Regions from separate parts of the Flavobacterium sp. 38 genome, predicted to be linked through region 1. Evidence: riboswitches for the same ligand, from Rfam matches in the RefSeq annotation. Region 1 holds a riboswitch; each other region holds the start of a gene.

Region 1 (4,471 bases):
TCTATCGGCATATTTTTTTATTGCTAAAGAAAGTGCTTCTGGATTGACCAAATTATTTTCATCAGGTTCCAAAATCACAACTTCTGCATTTGTTTCGTACCACGAAACTTGATTCGAATGGTGTTCCATATGCGTAATAAAAACCACAGGTCGATCTTCATCCGATTTTGTTCGGAGCGCCATAATGCGTTGCAATTTCGATAAAGCCGCCGTCATCCCGCTTCCCGTAGCGACCAAAACATCCGACTCGCGAGCATTGACCAATTTTTTTATAATATCTCTCGCATATTGATAAGCGTAAGTCGACGTTTTTCCGGTCTGACTTGAAAGGGAATGCGTATTGGCAATCATTGGACCAATTTTATTAAGCATTATCTCTTCGATCGGATGGTATAATCTTCCGCTGGCCACCCAGTCGGCGTATACTAAATTTTGTTCTCCATAAACCGATTCGAAAGTGTGATTAATTCCTACTGTGTTTTCTCTAAACTTAGAAAAGTAACACTCCGGTTCTGTTGGTTTTACTGTTGACTCAATAGCATTCATATCCTTTACATTTTTTAAATTAACTAAATTGTATTGTTGTATTGTTCACTCCAATTTTTGTCATTCCGAAGAACGAGGAATCTCACACGCAACTCGACAAAGATTGGCGACTTTCTATATGGATTCTAGTGTGATTCCTCGTTCCTCGGAATGACAAGATTGGGTCTTAAATTTTATTCTCTAAAAGTGTTTTTAACGTAGTTTGCAATTCTTCTCCGTGCAGGTTTTTGGCAACGATTGTTCCTTTAGAATCAATTAAATAATTTCCCGGAATGGCTCTTACTCCGTATAATTTGGCAACGGCACTGTTCCAGAAAAGCAAATCCGAAACGTGTGTCCATGTTAGATTATCATCTTTAATTCCTTTAATCCAATTTTCTTTCTTTTTATCTAATGAGATTGCCACAATATTGAATCCTTTATCGTGAAATTCCTTGTAAGCCGCCACAATATTCGGATTCTCTTTTCTGCATGGTCCACACCAAGAAGCCCAAAAATCGACCAAAGTGTAGCCTTTTAAGTTTTCATAAAGGCGAACTGGTTTTCCTTCAGGATCATTGGCTGTAAAATCAGGGGCTTTTTTACCGACCGCTAATCCGTCTAAAACGGTAACCAGTTCTTTTAGTTCTTTCACGTAAGTGGTATTTTGAAGACTTTTATCTAATAAAGCAATGTTTTGCGTAATCTGTTCTGGCGTCAATCGGTACGACCAATTTCTGTAGAGTACATAAGCCGAAACAATAGATTTTGGATGTTCTGTTATGAATTTGCTGATTTCTACATCCTTCGTTTTTTTATAAGTTTCGAACAAATCTTGAGAAGCCGAACCTGCAACAACTGAAGCGGTATAATATTTCTTCGGATTTAATTTTACTGTAATGGGATCTTTTTCGAGAAAAATATACAAAGGCGAACTTTCGGTATTGACGCTTAATCCGTATAATTCTGGGGTTTTTACTTTAGTTTTAAAACTAAAATTTCCGTCTTTTACTTTTGCCGAATCAATTGTGGTAAACATTTTATTGTGAAACTTCTGCAAGTAGACATATTGCGCCACAGTATCAACAACAGTTCCTTTTAACTGTAAATTATTTTCCTGCGCTTGAGTTTGAAAAGCACCCAGAAGCAAAGCAAAACCTAATAGTATTTTTTTCATTTTATTTTTAGTTTAAGATTAGACAAAAGAATTTCAGGCCAATGACAAAAGCCATTAGCGATATGATTAAAGAAAGAATCTCGTGGAACTAGAATTTTCTCATTCAGAAAAAGGCAAAGCTGTTTTCTTCGAAAATTAAATTCAAAAGCTCGTAACTCGCGTACAAAATGGATTCTGCTTTCATTTAAAAAAAAATTAAAGATTAACATTATGATCTTAAACAGATTTACGGAGAAATCTTTCTTATCTGCCCGCACACAGCGGAAGGATTTAGCACCTTATTCGGCAACAGGTTGCTAAGACATCAATGGGCCTATTCCCTCAGTCTTTCTGGATATGTATCATTATATAAATTTTCTGTGTTACAAATATATATTAATTCTACCGAATTAGTATAGTTTAAATTGTGTTTTTTTGTAAAATTTATTTAAAAACTCTTTCAGCACACTTTAGGAACTGAAAAACAACAAATTAAAACAAAGTTATTTTTGTTATGATCCCTTTTTTACAAAAGAAATTCGGACGTTTTATTCATTTAAAAAGAAAAAACATGCAAGTATTTATTTTTTTCGAGAGTTGGAAGCGCTTCTTTTAATCCTTTTTCGAGATTAGAAGTAATAAATTGAAGGACTTGTTTTAAATCGTTAAAATTATTTGGCTTTACAAAATAACAGACAGCGCCAAGATTTGCTGCTGTGTCCATATCATTTTTATGCGAAGAAGTAGAAATCATAATTACAGGGATTTCTTTATAGCGCTCATCAGCTTTTAATTCTTTCAAGCATTCCCAGCCATTTAGAATGGGCATATTTAAATCTAGAAAAACAACACCTGGAATTTTATCTTCGTTTTTAAGCATTTTTAGTGCTTTATCACCATTTTCAGCACAATGACAAATAATATTTTCATCGATATCAGCCAGCGCTTCACAAAACATTTCTGTATCGTCTCTGTCATCATCAGCTAATAAAATTATCTTTTTACTCATAATTAAATGTCTTTTTCTTTTTGTTCAAATGGCAGCGTTACAATAAAAACAGCTCCTTTATTGGCAATTCCTGTTGCGGTAATATTTCCTCCATGACGTTCTGCTATTTTTTTACACAGCGATAAACCTAAGCCAGTTCCTTCGTAACGGTCTTTAGAATTTAGGCGGGTAAAAGTTTCAAAAATACGTCCAGTCTGATCGAGGTCAAAACCAATTCCGTTATCTTCTACAGTAATTATTGCAATTCTGTTGCCGTCTTCCATCTTTTCAGTCGCTGTAACCGTAATTTGCGAAGGCGTATTTTCTCTAGCAAATTTAATGGAATTGTTAATCAAATTATAGAAAAGCTGATACAATAATACCAAAGCCCCTTCCAAAACTGGAAGTTCTTCATAATAAATTTTACCGCCTGTTTTTTGAAGTGCAATTTCGAGATCGGTTTCTATATTTTTAATGACTTCATTTAAATCGACCATTGTTGCTTTTTGCGAATCGGCATTGATTTTAGAATACGCCAGCACGCCATCAATCATATTAAACATACGGTCTGCGGCGACGTGAACTCTCTCAATATATTTGGATGCCGATTCGTCTAGTTTTCCTTCCAAATGATCTTCTAGACGGCTTACAAAAGTTTTTATTTTTCGGACAGGTTCTTTTAAATCGTGCGACGCAACGTGCGCAAACTGCTGTAAATCATCATTCGATCTTTGCAGTTCTTTGGTGCGGTCTGCTACCAAAATTTCTAATTTTTCGGTAATAGATTTTTGCTCGTGAATATCGGTACACGTACCAAACCAATTCGTAATTATTCCTTCTTTGTCTCTAATAGGAAGCGCTTTACTTAAGAACCAGCGGTATTCTCCTGTGCTTCCGTTTTTTAAACGAAATTCTATCTGATACGAAGTGCCTGCATGAACACTTTGGTACCATGTCTTTAAAACCATAGAAACATCGTCTGGATGAAGTGTCGGAACCCAGCTCGAATCGCCAAATTCATTTTTGTTAAAACCTGTATATTCGTACCAGCGGCTGTTATAATAATCTATAAATCCGTCTGGCTGTGCTGTCCAAATAATTTGCGGAACCAAATCTGCAAGCTGTCTGAATTTTTCCTCGCTTTCTGCAATTACATTTTGAAGTTCTTTTTGCGAAGTAATATCACTTGCTGCACCAAACCATTCTATTATTCTTTGTTTGTCATCTAATATCGGTACCACTCTCGAAAAAACCCAGCTAACAGAATCGTCTGCATTGATGACTTTGTGCTCCATTTCAAAAATGCTTTTCTCTACAATAGATTTAGAAATGAGATGAACAGCCTGTTCCAAATCACTAGGATGCACAAACTTATCCAGCCAATTAATGCCGTGTCCGCCAGCGCCAGAAAGTCTTCCGCCTCCTTCCAAACTGTGCATAATCATCCAGTCGGCGTCCATGCGGTAAACCAAGTCGGATGAGGCATTGACTAAAGCCCTAAAACGGCTTTCGCTTTCTTCCATTTTTTGGCGTGCCACAACTTGCTGTGTCACCTCAACGGCAACCTGAATCATTCCTGTTATCTGTCCATCTTCTATTAACGGACGATAAGCCAGATTATAATAGTAATTTTTAAGTTCTCCTGTACGATTGTGCGGCACCAAAACTTCACTCTGGTCAAAAGGAATTCCTTCGTTATAAACTTTTAGAACCTGTTCCCACACATATTGACCTTCGAGTTCGGGCAAGACATCGATCAATCGCATGCCGATAATTTCTTCTCCGCGGCCAATCATTTGCAG
Region 2 (4,471 bases), on a different contig from region 1:
GCCCATTACTTTAAAAATTCGGGCATCAACCCCAGCTTTTCCAAGTAATCCGCGTCCTTCAAGATTTACAAGAGAAACATTTTCTAAAACAGAAAGTGTTTTAATTCCTTCTTTAGAAGAATCTGAAGTGATTAAAGTTCCTCTATTTTCGTGGTTGAATGTATTTAAAATTCGTAACGGAATATTCTTTTCTAACAAAGGAATAATCGTTTTAGCATGAAGAATCGTTGCGCCGAAATTTGCCAGCTCATTTGCTTCATTGAATGATAAATATTCTATTTTCTTAGCATCGGCAACCAAATCAGGATTTGCGGTGTAGATTCCGTCTACGTGCGTGAAGTTTTGTAATTCTTCTGCATTTAAATAATTGGCGATTAACGAAGCGGTATAGTTACTGCCATTTCTACCTAAAGTAGTTGTGTCGTTGTTGTTATTAGATCCAATGAAACCTGTAACTATATTAACCGTTTCTCCGTTATGTTCTTTAAAATAATTGATTACGTTTTTCTTCGAAAGCTGCTCTAAAGGCTGTGCATCACCAAATTTAGAATCTGTTTTCAGCAAATCTCTTGTATCTACGAAATTGGCTGGAATTCCTTTTTCCAATAAAATAGCTGTCAATAATTTAGCCGAAAGCAATTCTCCTTTTGACAAAATCTGATCTTTAATTTTTTTGCTGTAATCGCCAATTAAGCTTACTCCTTCAAAAAGTTTATCTAAAATATTGAACTCTTCAGATAAATCAACTTGTGGGTAATCTGATATTTGATATTTTTTAAAATTCTCTAATAATTCTTTATAGCTGCCATTTTTAGCCGCAATGCTTAAGATAAATTCCAGTTCGTCTGTCGCATTTCCACGCGCAGAAACTACAACGGCAATTTTTTCTCCTTGATTTACTTTATCAGAAATGATAGAAACAACCTTGTTAAGTCCTTCTCCGTTTGCTAATGATTTACCTCCAAATTTTAATACTTTCATTTTATTTTTTTATTGTTTCTGCCTTAAAAATGTCGGCAAGTAAATGATCTAATTGTTTGTACTCGATTAAAAAAGCGTCATGTCCGTGAACAGAGACAATTTCGCTGTAGAAAACATTGTCTTTAAACTTCTTCAATTCTTCGTAGGTTTCTACGTTTTCTTTTGCTGTAAAAAACAGATCAGAATTGATTCCGATGATATGAATTGAAGCCGTTGTTTTTGACAATAAGTTTTCAAAACTTTCACTATTTCTCGTAATATCAATTGTTTTAAGCAACTGATTCATTAATTTATAAGAAGAAAGCTGAAATCTTTTCTGCAGTTTTTTTCCGTGGTGCGCCAACCAGCTTTCGATATTAAAAATCAAAAGATCCTGATTGATGGTTCTTTGGAATTTTTCTTTGAATGATTCTGGCGAACGATAACATAACATGGCATGAATTCTCGCATCTTCTATTGGTTTTGAAGAATTATTCAGAATCTGCTCCTGAAGAAAACAATTTGCAATAAGCCAGTCTGTCGATTTCCAGTCACTCGCAATCGGAATAAGGTTTTCTGTAATGTTTGGCGCCAGAGCTAAGATTTCCCAAGCAATTCCACCCCCGACAGAACCTCCGATAACAGCAAAAAGCTTTTCGATATTTAAGGCTTTTACACCCTCAATAAAGATTCTTGCAATGTCTCTGGCTGTAAAGTCAAGATAATTTTCGATTAAAAAAGAATTTGTTCCGTTTCCAGGAATATCAAAGGCTAAAATGGTATAAACAGCAGTGTCAATAGTTTTACCTTCGCCAATTAAGTCATTCCACCAGCCATTTTCGCCAGTAACTTGTGAGTTTCCTGTCAAGGCATGATTAACCAAAACAATAGGCGCACTGTGCAGCGGCTGGCCAGACAGTGTAAAACTTAACGGTATAGAATGATAATTTGCACCACTTTCTGTGATGAAATCTTGAATTATAATGGGATTTGGTCTATTTTCCAATTTCAAATCTGTTGTATTATGATTTGTATATGGAAATATTAGAAAGAAAAAACTAGTCTAAACTAGAAAAATTCTGATTGTTATCTTTCCACGTTGGGCGTGGTAGAATGCAGCACCTTCTTCGAATTAACGAAGGGTTGCTAAGGATTCATCGGGTCTAATCCCTCGTCCTTTCTTTATAACATTTCAATACTTTTATGAACTTAACGAGTGCAAATTAACTACTAATTTCTTTAACAAACAAATTTAATCTAAAAGTGTTTGTTAAATTTCTGCGACTTACATGAGCAAAAACTATTATACGCAAAAATTTACCGAACAAAAATGCCCAGTAAAATTAAGCAGGTTTTCACCTAGTTTATGATGCTTTTCCGTTTAGATAAAAAGCGTTTCATTTTCTTTTGAATACATCAAAAACAATAAAGAGTTTGGTACTTTTTTAGCAGTACTTTTATCTTCTTCTGTGATTCCGAATCTTGGGTGAGCCAATTCGTTTGTTGGCGGCGGATTGCTATTTTTTGTCCTTCTGTTTTTCAATTTAGAAATTTTTTCTGCGAAGTAGTTCAATTTGCTCATGATATTAAGTTTTAGTTCAGTTGTGTTTTATAATCTTTATTTCTCTTTTATGTTTCTGTTAAATCGCTTTTTGGAATAAAAAAACCCTTTTGGATTTTTAGATACCAAAAGGGTTTAAGTTTTTACACTCATGTATGCTTTTAGTATCAACAGACGTATGCGCAAATAAGCGCGACAGTAAACATCTTGTTCATCTGTAAGGATTTATTCATCTGTGATTTATATTGTATTTTAAAATTCTGCATTTCTTTTAAATTAAAAAGCCTCCTAAAAATTTCTTAGGAGGCTCTTACTATATTATTATTGTATTCTTACAATTTTTTTAAGCAATAGACACCCCAACCTCGGTCTTAACCGAAATGGCACAAAACATTTTGTTGACTTTTAAGTTCATTTGATTTCTAGTAGTTTTTGGGTATAACAAATATGCAAATATTTTTTTTATTACACAAATTAAATTCAAGAATTTAATTACAAAAATCGTTAAAAATCAGTTTTTTAACGATGAAAAACATCTTACAAAAACGAAAACGAAACAATAAAGGTAAAAAACTTACAAAACAAGCCTTTTTTTCTTCATGACTCCAATTGACAAATCAAATTATCAAAGAACCTTTTTCTTTTTTTTATTAAAAATTTACAGCCAGACTGCCTCTTTACTCCTAATTCGCTCTGCAATTTTTAGAATATCGGTTATAATTCCTCTTGAAATTGCTTGCCTGCACGGAGGCGCGCTCTGAATTACAATTGGAATATCACCGTAAGATTTTGTGTAAATTTCAAAAATCGTGTCAGAACCTTTTAATTGTCCAATTGGTGAATTGACTGATTCGGAAATCAATTTGGTTTCTAAAGTTCCTTTTTCCAAATCAAATTCGCCCACATATCGAAGCACATGATCTTCTGCCTGAGTAATTTTGGCAATCTTAAAAGATTTATCGACAGCTTCTTTATTGAGCACACCGTTTTTCTCCAAATGTTCTTCAGTTATAAATGGCTTGATCTTAATATCAGAAAGTTCAAAGTCTTTTCCGATTTCTCTGGCCAATATCAAAAGTTTTCTTGCCGTATCGTTTCCAGATAAATCTTCTTTAAAGTTGGATTTCATTAATCCCAAAAGACTTGCATCTTTTAGAATGGAAGAAAATGAAACATCTTCTATTGAAAATCGATTGAAAACATAACTCAGATTATCTGAAAAAACACCTCGAATCTTTTTGATTTTTTCTCCAGAATAATACAAATCTCTTAAAGTCCGCAAAACTGGAATTCCAGTCTCAACAGAGGTTTCGTAAAGAAATTCTTTGTCGTACTTTTTCAGATTCGATCGAAGTTCTTTATAAAGATCTAACGGAAGTGTATTGGCTTTTTTGTTTACCGCTACAATATTAAATCCGTTTTTGATTAGTGTATTGTAGTGTTTTACCAATTCGTCGCTGGCCGTCGCGTCTACAGCAATTAGGTTTTCGAATTCATTTTCTTGTGCAAACTCGACAATATCTTCTACTTTAAACGGAACTGCCAATTGTCTAAAATTGGTTTCCCACGAATAACCTACGCCTTCTTTTTCGAAGAAAGCGACTGTTGAATTGGTTATAATTGGAAAATGAAAATCGACATTTTTACTTTCAAGAAAAAACTCCTGACTTTCGATAATCTGATTAATCAAAGTGCTTCCGATATTACCAATTCCAAAAAGGACAATATTTATTTTAAGCTTTGACATGATTTTTTATTTTTTTTAAAACCATATAAGTCATATAAGTTCATTTAATATATTTTGTGTATAATTTTGGACATATAACTGTGTGTTTCCACAATTAGACACACTGCGGTGCGTCTCTACAAAAAATGAACTTATATAACTTATATGGTTTATTTAATATATTCCACGTATATAATTTAGACGCACTGCGGTGCGTCTCTACA
Region 3 (4,471 bases), on a different contig from region 1:
TATCATTTTGTAGAATCCCAGAGGGATGACATATTTATAGAACAGAAATGGATACCCATTAGATAGCTCCAGCGGAGCGATATTATCTAAATAATGTGTCGCTCCGCTGGAGCTTTTATCGGATGGTTAAAATATTTTCTATAAATATTATTCTCTTCAAGAGCATATATTAAACAATCAAATTCAAACATTGCCCACGGTTTCAACAGTGGGTACGCAATGCAAATCACGCTACGTAAATTAAACACGTTTCCCACGGTTGAAACCGTGGGCAATGTTCTAAAATCTTTGTGTTTGCAAAACTAAATAAATCAAAATATAGATTTTTCACCTTAGTCCCTTAGAACCTTAGCGCCTCAGAAGCTTAAAAAAACATCACATTAACTTAATCTTATTTCCTTTGACCCGACATAATGAGATGCTAGCTTTGCATTGTAAAATAATATTTTGAAGAATCAATATAAAGTGCTAACTTTAAGAATGTATTAAAAATTATCTACTATGAGCAAATGGGATGAAGAAACACTACTCGAAGAAAAGTCCAAAAATGACAACGAAATGAAAATGACAGATAATGAATTTACAGATCATCAAGAAGTCATGGACACATTTCTTAATTGGGACAGAAGTTTTTAAAAAGCTTTCTGATAAAAGAACAACACGCTCAAATTTATTGAGTCGACAGCAAAAAAATAGACAAAAGCTCAAACTTTATTTATAAGTTTGAGCTTTTCGTTTTTAACCTTTGAACCTTGGTAGCTTAGCAACTTACTCGCTTTGCAAAAAAACTTAGAACCTCAGAACCTTAGCAGCTCAGAATCTTAAAAAAAACTTGCAATTACCGCCTTTATGTCGTTACTTTGCAGCGTTCATAATTTTATTGAAAGTTATCACGAAAGGCGGAGGGATAGACCCAATGAAACCTTAGCAACCCTTTACCATAAAGAAGGTGCTAAATTCTACTTTATACTGTAAACACAGTAACTAAGATAGATAACACAAATACAAGCAGTATTTCTCAAAACTTTTCCTGACAACATTACAACATAATTTCACTGAAATAACATTTAGTGAAAGGAGCGAATCATGGGCGCATTTTTGCCGTCATGGGTTCCCGCTGTCCGCAATATCTTTTATTCTGAACCCCAGAATAAAAGGATATTTGCTCCCATCGGGGCTAAAAAGCCATCAATTGTGAACTTTTAGAAACAAAAAAATCAACATAACGAATAAACCCGACAGGTTTTAAAACCTGTCGGGTTTAAAATCGAAAGTAGAATTAAAAAAGCTTAGCAACTTAGCGCCTTAGTGTCTTAGCAGCTAACAACAAAAAAATATGTCAACAATACAACAAGCAATAAAAGAAAGAATCCTGATTCTAGACGGAGCAATGGGAACCATGTTACAACGCTACAACTTCTCAGAAGAAGATTTCCGTGGCGAACGTTTCAAAGACTTTCCACATCCGTTAAAAGGAAATAACGATTTATTATCACTTACACAACCACATGCAATACGTGCTGTACACGCTGCGTATTACGAAGCAGGAGCAGATATCGTAGAAACCAACACTTTCTCTGGAACTACAATCGGTATGGCCGATTATTTCATGGAAGATTTGGTTTACGAATTAAACTACGAATCAGCAAGAATCGCCCGTGAAGTAGCCGACGAATTCACAGCTAAAAATCCAGCAAAGCCACGTTTCGTAGCCGGTTCAATTGGGCCAACAAACCGTACGGCAAGTATGTCACCAGACGTAAACGATCCGGGTTACAGAGCCGTAACATTTGACGATTTAAGAATTGCTTACAAACAACAAGTTGAAGCCCTATTAGATGGCGGTTGCGACTTACTTTTAGTAGAAACCATTTTCGATACTTTAAACGCAAAAGCAGCACTTTTTGCAATCGAAGAAGTAAAAGACGAACGCAATATCGATGTGCCAATTATGGTTTCAGGAACGATTACCGACGCTTCAGGAAGAACACTTTCTGGACAAACCGTTGAGGCATTTCTGATTTCAGTTTCGCATATTCCGTTATTGAGCGTTGGTTTCAATTGCGCTTTAGGAGCCGATTTGTTGAAACCATATTTAAAAACATTAGCACAGCATACAAGTTTTAATGTTTCAGCGCATCCAAATGCAGGATTACCAAACGCATTCGGACAATACGATGAAACACCAGAACAAACTCAGGTTTTCATCAGAGAATATTTAGAAGATAATTTAATTAATATCATCGGTGGTTGTTGCGGAACAACGCCAGATCATATCCGATTAATGGCTGAGGTTGCGAAGGATTATAAGCCTAGAGTGGCACCGGTTTTAGAGTAACGTTTCGTTTCCTGCAAGGTTTTCAAAACCTTGTAGGTATGATTTGTTGATGTATAAAGAGTACAAACCTACAAGGTTTTGAAAACCTTGCAGGTTAGCCAAAAGCAAAAAAAGTTCCGTAGGAACGACCGATTTTGTAGCAACGGAATTTATTCCGTTGAAGAGACGATCGAAGAAATGAGTTTCATAGGAACGGTGCATATAATATTCATCCGCTGACGCGAGCTTCCAGCTCGTGCCTACAAAGTAAGATTTAAGATAAAAATAGCATTGAACGTGCACGAGCGTGACGCTCGCGCCAGCAAAAGAAAAATATTAAAGTTTCGGAGAAATATAATTTATTATGAAACCGAGTTTGCGTGAGGGATAGAAGTGGAAAGCCCACAGCCTGACGAAGGAAGAGCGAGGACTTGCAACGGATAGCCCGACCCGCTTTTTTCAAGCGGGACACGCCCAAAATAAAAATGAAAACATAAATACCTACAAGGTTTCAAAAACCTTGCAGGAAAGAAATAAAGAATAAGAATAAAAACTCAGAACCTAAGAAGATTAGGAACTTAGTACCTTAAAGAAAATGACTGAAAAAAGAAGAGACCTTGTATTATCAGGATTAGAACCGTTGATTATTACGCCCGAAAGTGTTTTTGTAAACGTTGGGGAGCGTACGAATGTAACGGGTTCGCGAAAATTCCTTCGATTAATCAAGGAAGAGAAGTATGATGAGGCACTTGATATCGCAAGACAGCAGGTAGAAGGAGGAGCGCAGATTATCGATATCAATATGGATGAAGGAATGTTGGATGGTGTAACGGCCATGACTAAATTCATGAATTTAATTGCAGCAGAACCAGATATTTCGAGAGTGCCGATTATGATCGACAGTTCGAAATGGGAAATTATCGAAGCGGGATTAAAAGTAGTTCAGGGAAAAAGTGTTGTAAACTCCATTTCGTTAAAAGAAGGAGAAGAAGCTTTTATTCATCATGCAAAATTAATCAAACGTTACGGTGCGGCAGCGATTGTGATGGCTTTTGACGAAGTTGGTCAGGCAGATAATTACGATCGAAGAGTCGAGATTTGTCAGCGTTCGTATGATATTTTGGTAAACAAAGTAAATTTTCCGCCTCAGGATATCATTTTCGATTTGAATATTTTTCCGGTAGCAACCGGAATGGAAGAGCACAGATTGAATGCATTGGACTTCTTTAGAGGGACAAAATGGGTTCGTGAAAACCTTCCACACGCGCATATCAGTGGTGGAGTGAGTAACGTTTCGTTTTCATTTAGAGGAAATGATGTCGTACGTGAAGCGATGCACTCGGTTTTCTTGTACCACGCGATCAAAAATGGAATGACGATGGGAATCGTAAACCCAGAAATGTTGACGATTTACGATGATATTCCGAAAGATTTATTAGAACACGTTGAAGACGTAATTTTAGATAGACGCGACGATGCGACAGAACGACTTTTAGATTTTGCAGAAAATGTAAAAGGCGAAGTAAAAAGTGACGAAAAAGCGGTTCAGGAATGGCGTTTAGGATCGGTTCAGGATCGTATTACACACTCTTTGGTAAAAGGGATTGATGCTTTTATTGAAGAAGATGTAGAAGAAGCACGTCTGGCAGCGACAAAACCAATTGAAGTTATCGAAATCAATTTGATGGCTGGAATGAATGTGGTAGGAGATTTATTCGGAAGCGGAAAGATGTTCTTACCTCAGGTTGTAAAATCGGCTCGTGTAATGAAAAAAGCGGTGGCTTATTTATTGCCTTTTATTGAAGAAAGCAAACAAGCTGGTGACAAACAAGGAAACGGAAAAATCCTGATGGCGACTGTAAAAGGCGACGTTCATGATATTGGAAAAAACATCGTTTCGGTAGTTTTGGCTTGTAATAATTACGAGATTGTTGACTTAGGTGTAATGGTTCCTCCGGAGAAAATCATTGCAGCGGCGATTGAACATGAAGTAGACATTATCGGTCTAAGCGGACTAATCACGCCTTCGCTTGACGAAATGGTTTATTTGGCCAAAGAATTAGATAAACAAGGAATTAAAATCCCGATTATGATTGGTGGGGCAACCACTTCACGCGCGCATACAGCCGTGAAAATTGCGCCTCAATACAGAGA

The links. Region 1 has a riboswitch for S-adenosylmethionine ahead of AC3E9W_RS06675 (redoxin domain-containing protein). Riboswitches for the same ligand answer to the same signal wherever they lie in the genome.
Region 2: another riboswitch for S-adenosylmethionine. It lies ahead of AC3E9W_RS04930 (alpha/beta fold hydrolase); the one in region 1 lies ahead of AC3E9W_RS06675 (redoxin domain-containing protein).
Region 3: another riboswitch for S-adenosylmethionine. It lies ahead of AC3E9W_RS05025 (homocysteine S-methyltransferase family protein); the one in region 1 lies ahead of AC3E9W_RS06675 (redoxin domain-containing protein).

The regions. Positions count from the first base shown of each region.
Region 1 is NZ_JBYNWZ010000002.1:345,168-349,638, reverse strand. It holds gene AC3E9W_RS06680 (aminotransferase class V-fold PLP-dependent enzyme) at 1-546, opposite strand, end outside; gene AC3E9W_RS06675 (redoxin domain-containing protein) at 713-1,702, opposite strand; SAM riboswitch class I at 1,943-2,043, opposite strand; gene AC3E9W_RS06670 (response regulator) at 2,238-2,690, opposite strand; gene AC3E9W_RS06665 (PAS domain-containing sensor histidine kinase) at 2,693-4,471, opposite strand, start outside.
Region 2 is NZ_JBYNWZ010000001.1:1,132,925-1,137,395, reverse strand. It holds gene thrA (bifunctional aspartate kinase/homoserine dehydrogenase I) at 1-981, opposite strand, end outside; gene AC3E9W_RS04930 (alpha/beta fold hydrolase) at 983-1,972, opposite strand; SAM riboswitch class I at 2,044-2,151, opposite strand; gene AC3E9W_RS04925 (hypothetical protein) at 2,342-2,542, opposite strand; gene AC3E9W_RS04920 (homoserine dehydrogenase family protein) at 3,180-4,268, opposite strand.
Region 3 is NZ_JBYNWZ010000001.1:1,153,514-1,157,984, forward strand. It holds gene AC3E9W_RS05020 (hypothetical protein) at 502-636, shown strand; SAM riboswitch class I at 885-1,000, shown strand; gene AC3E9W_RS05025 (homocysteine S-methyltransferase family protein) at 1,337-2,338, shown strand; gene AC3E9W_RS05030 (hypothetical protein) at 2,330-2,539, opposite strand; gene metH (methionine synthase) at 2,913-4,471, shown strand, end outside.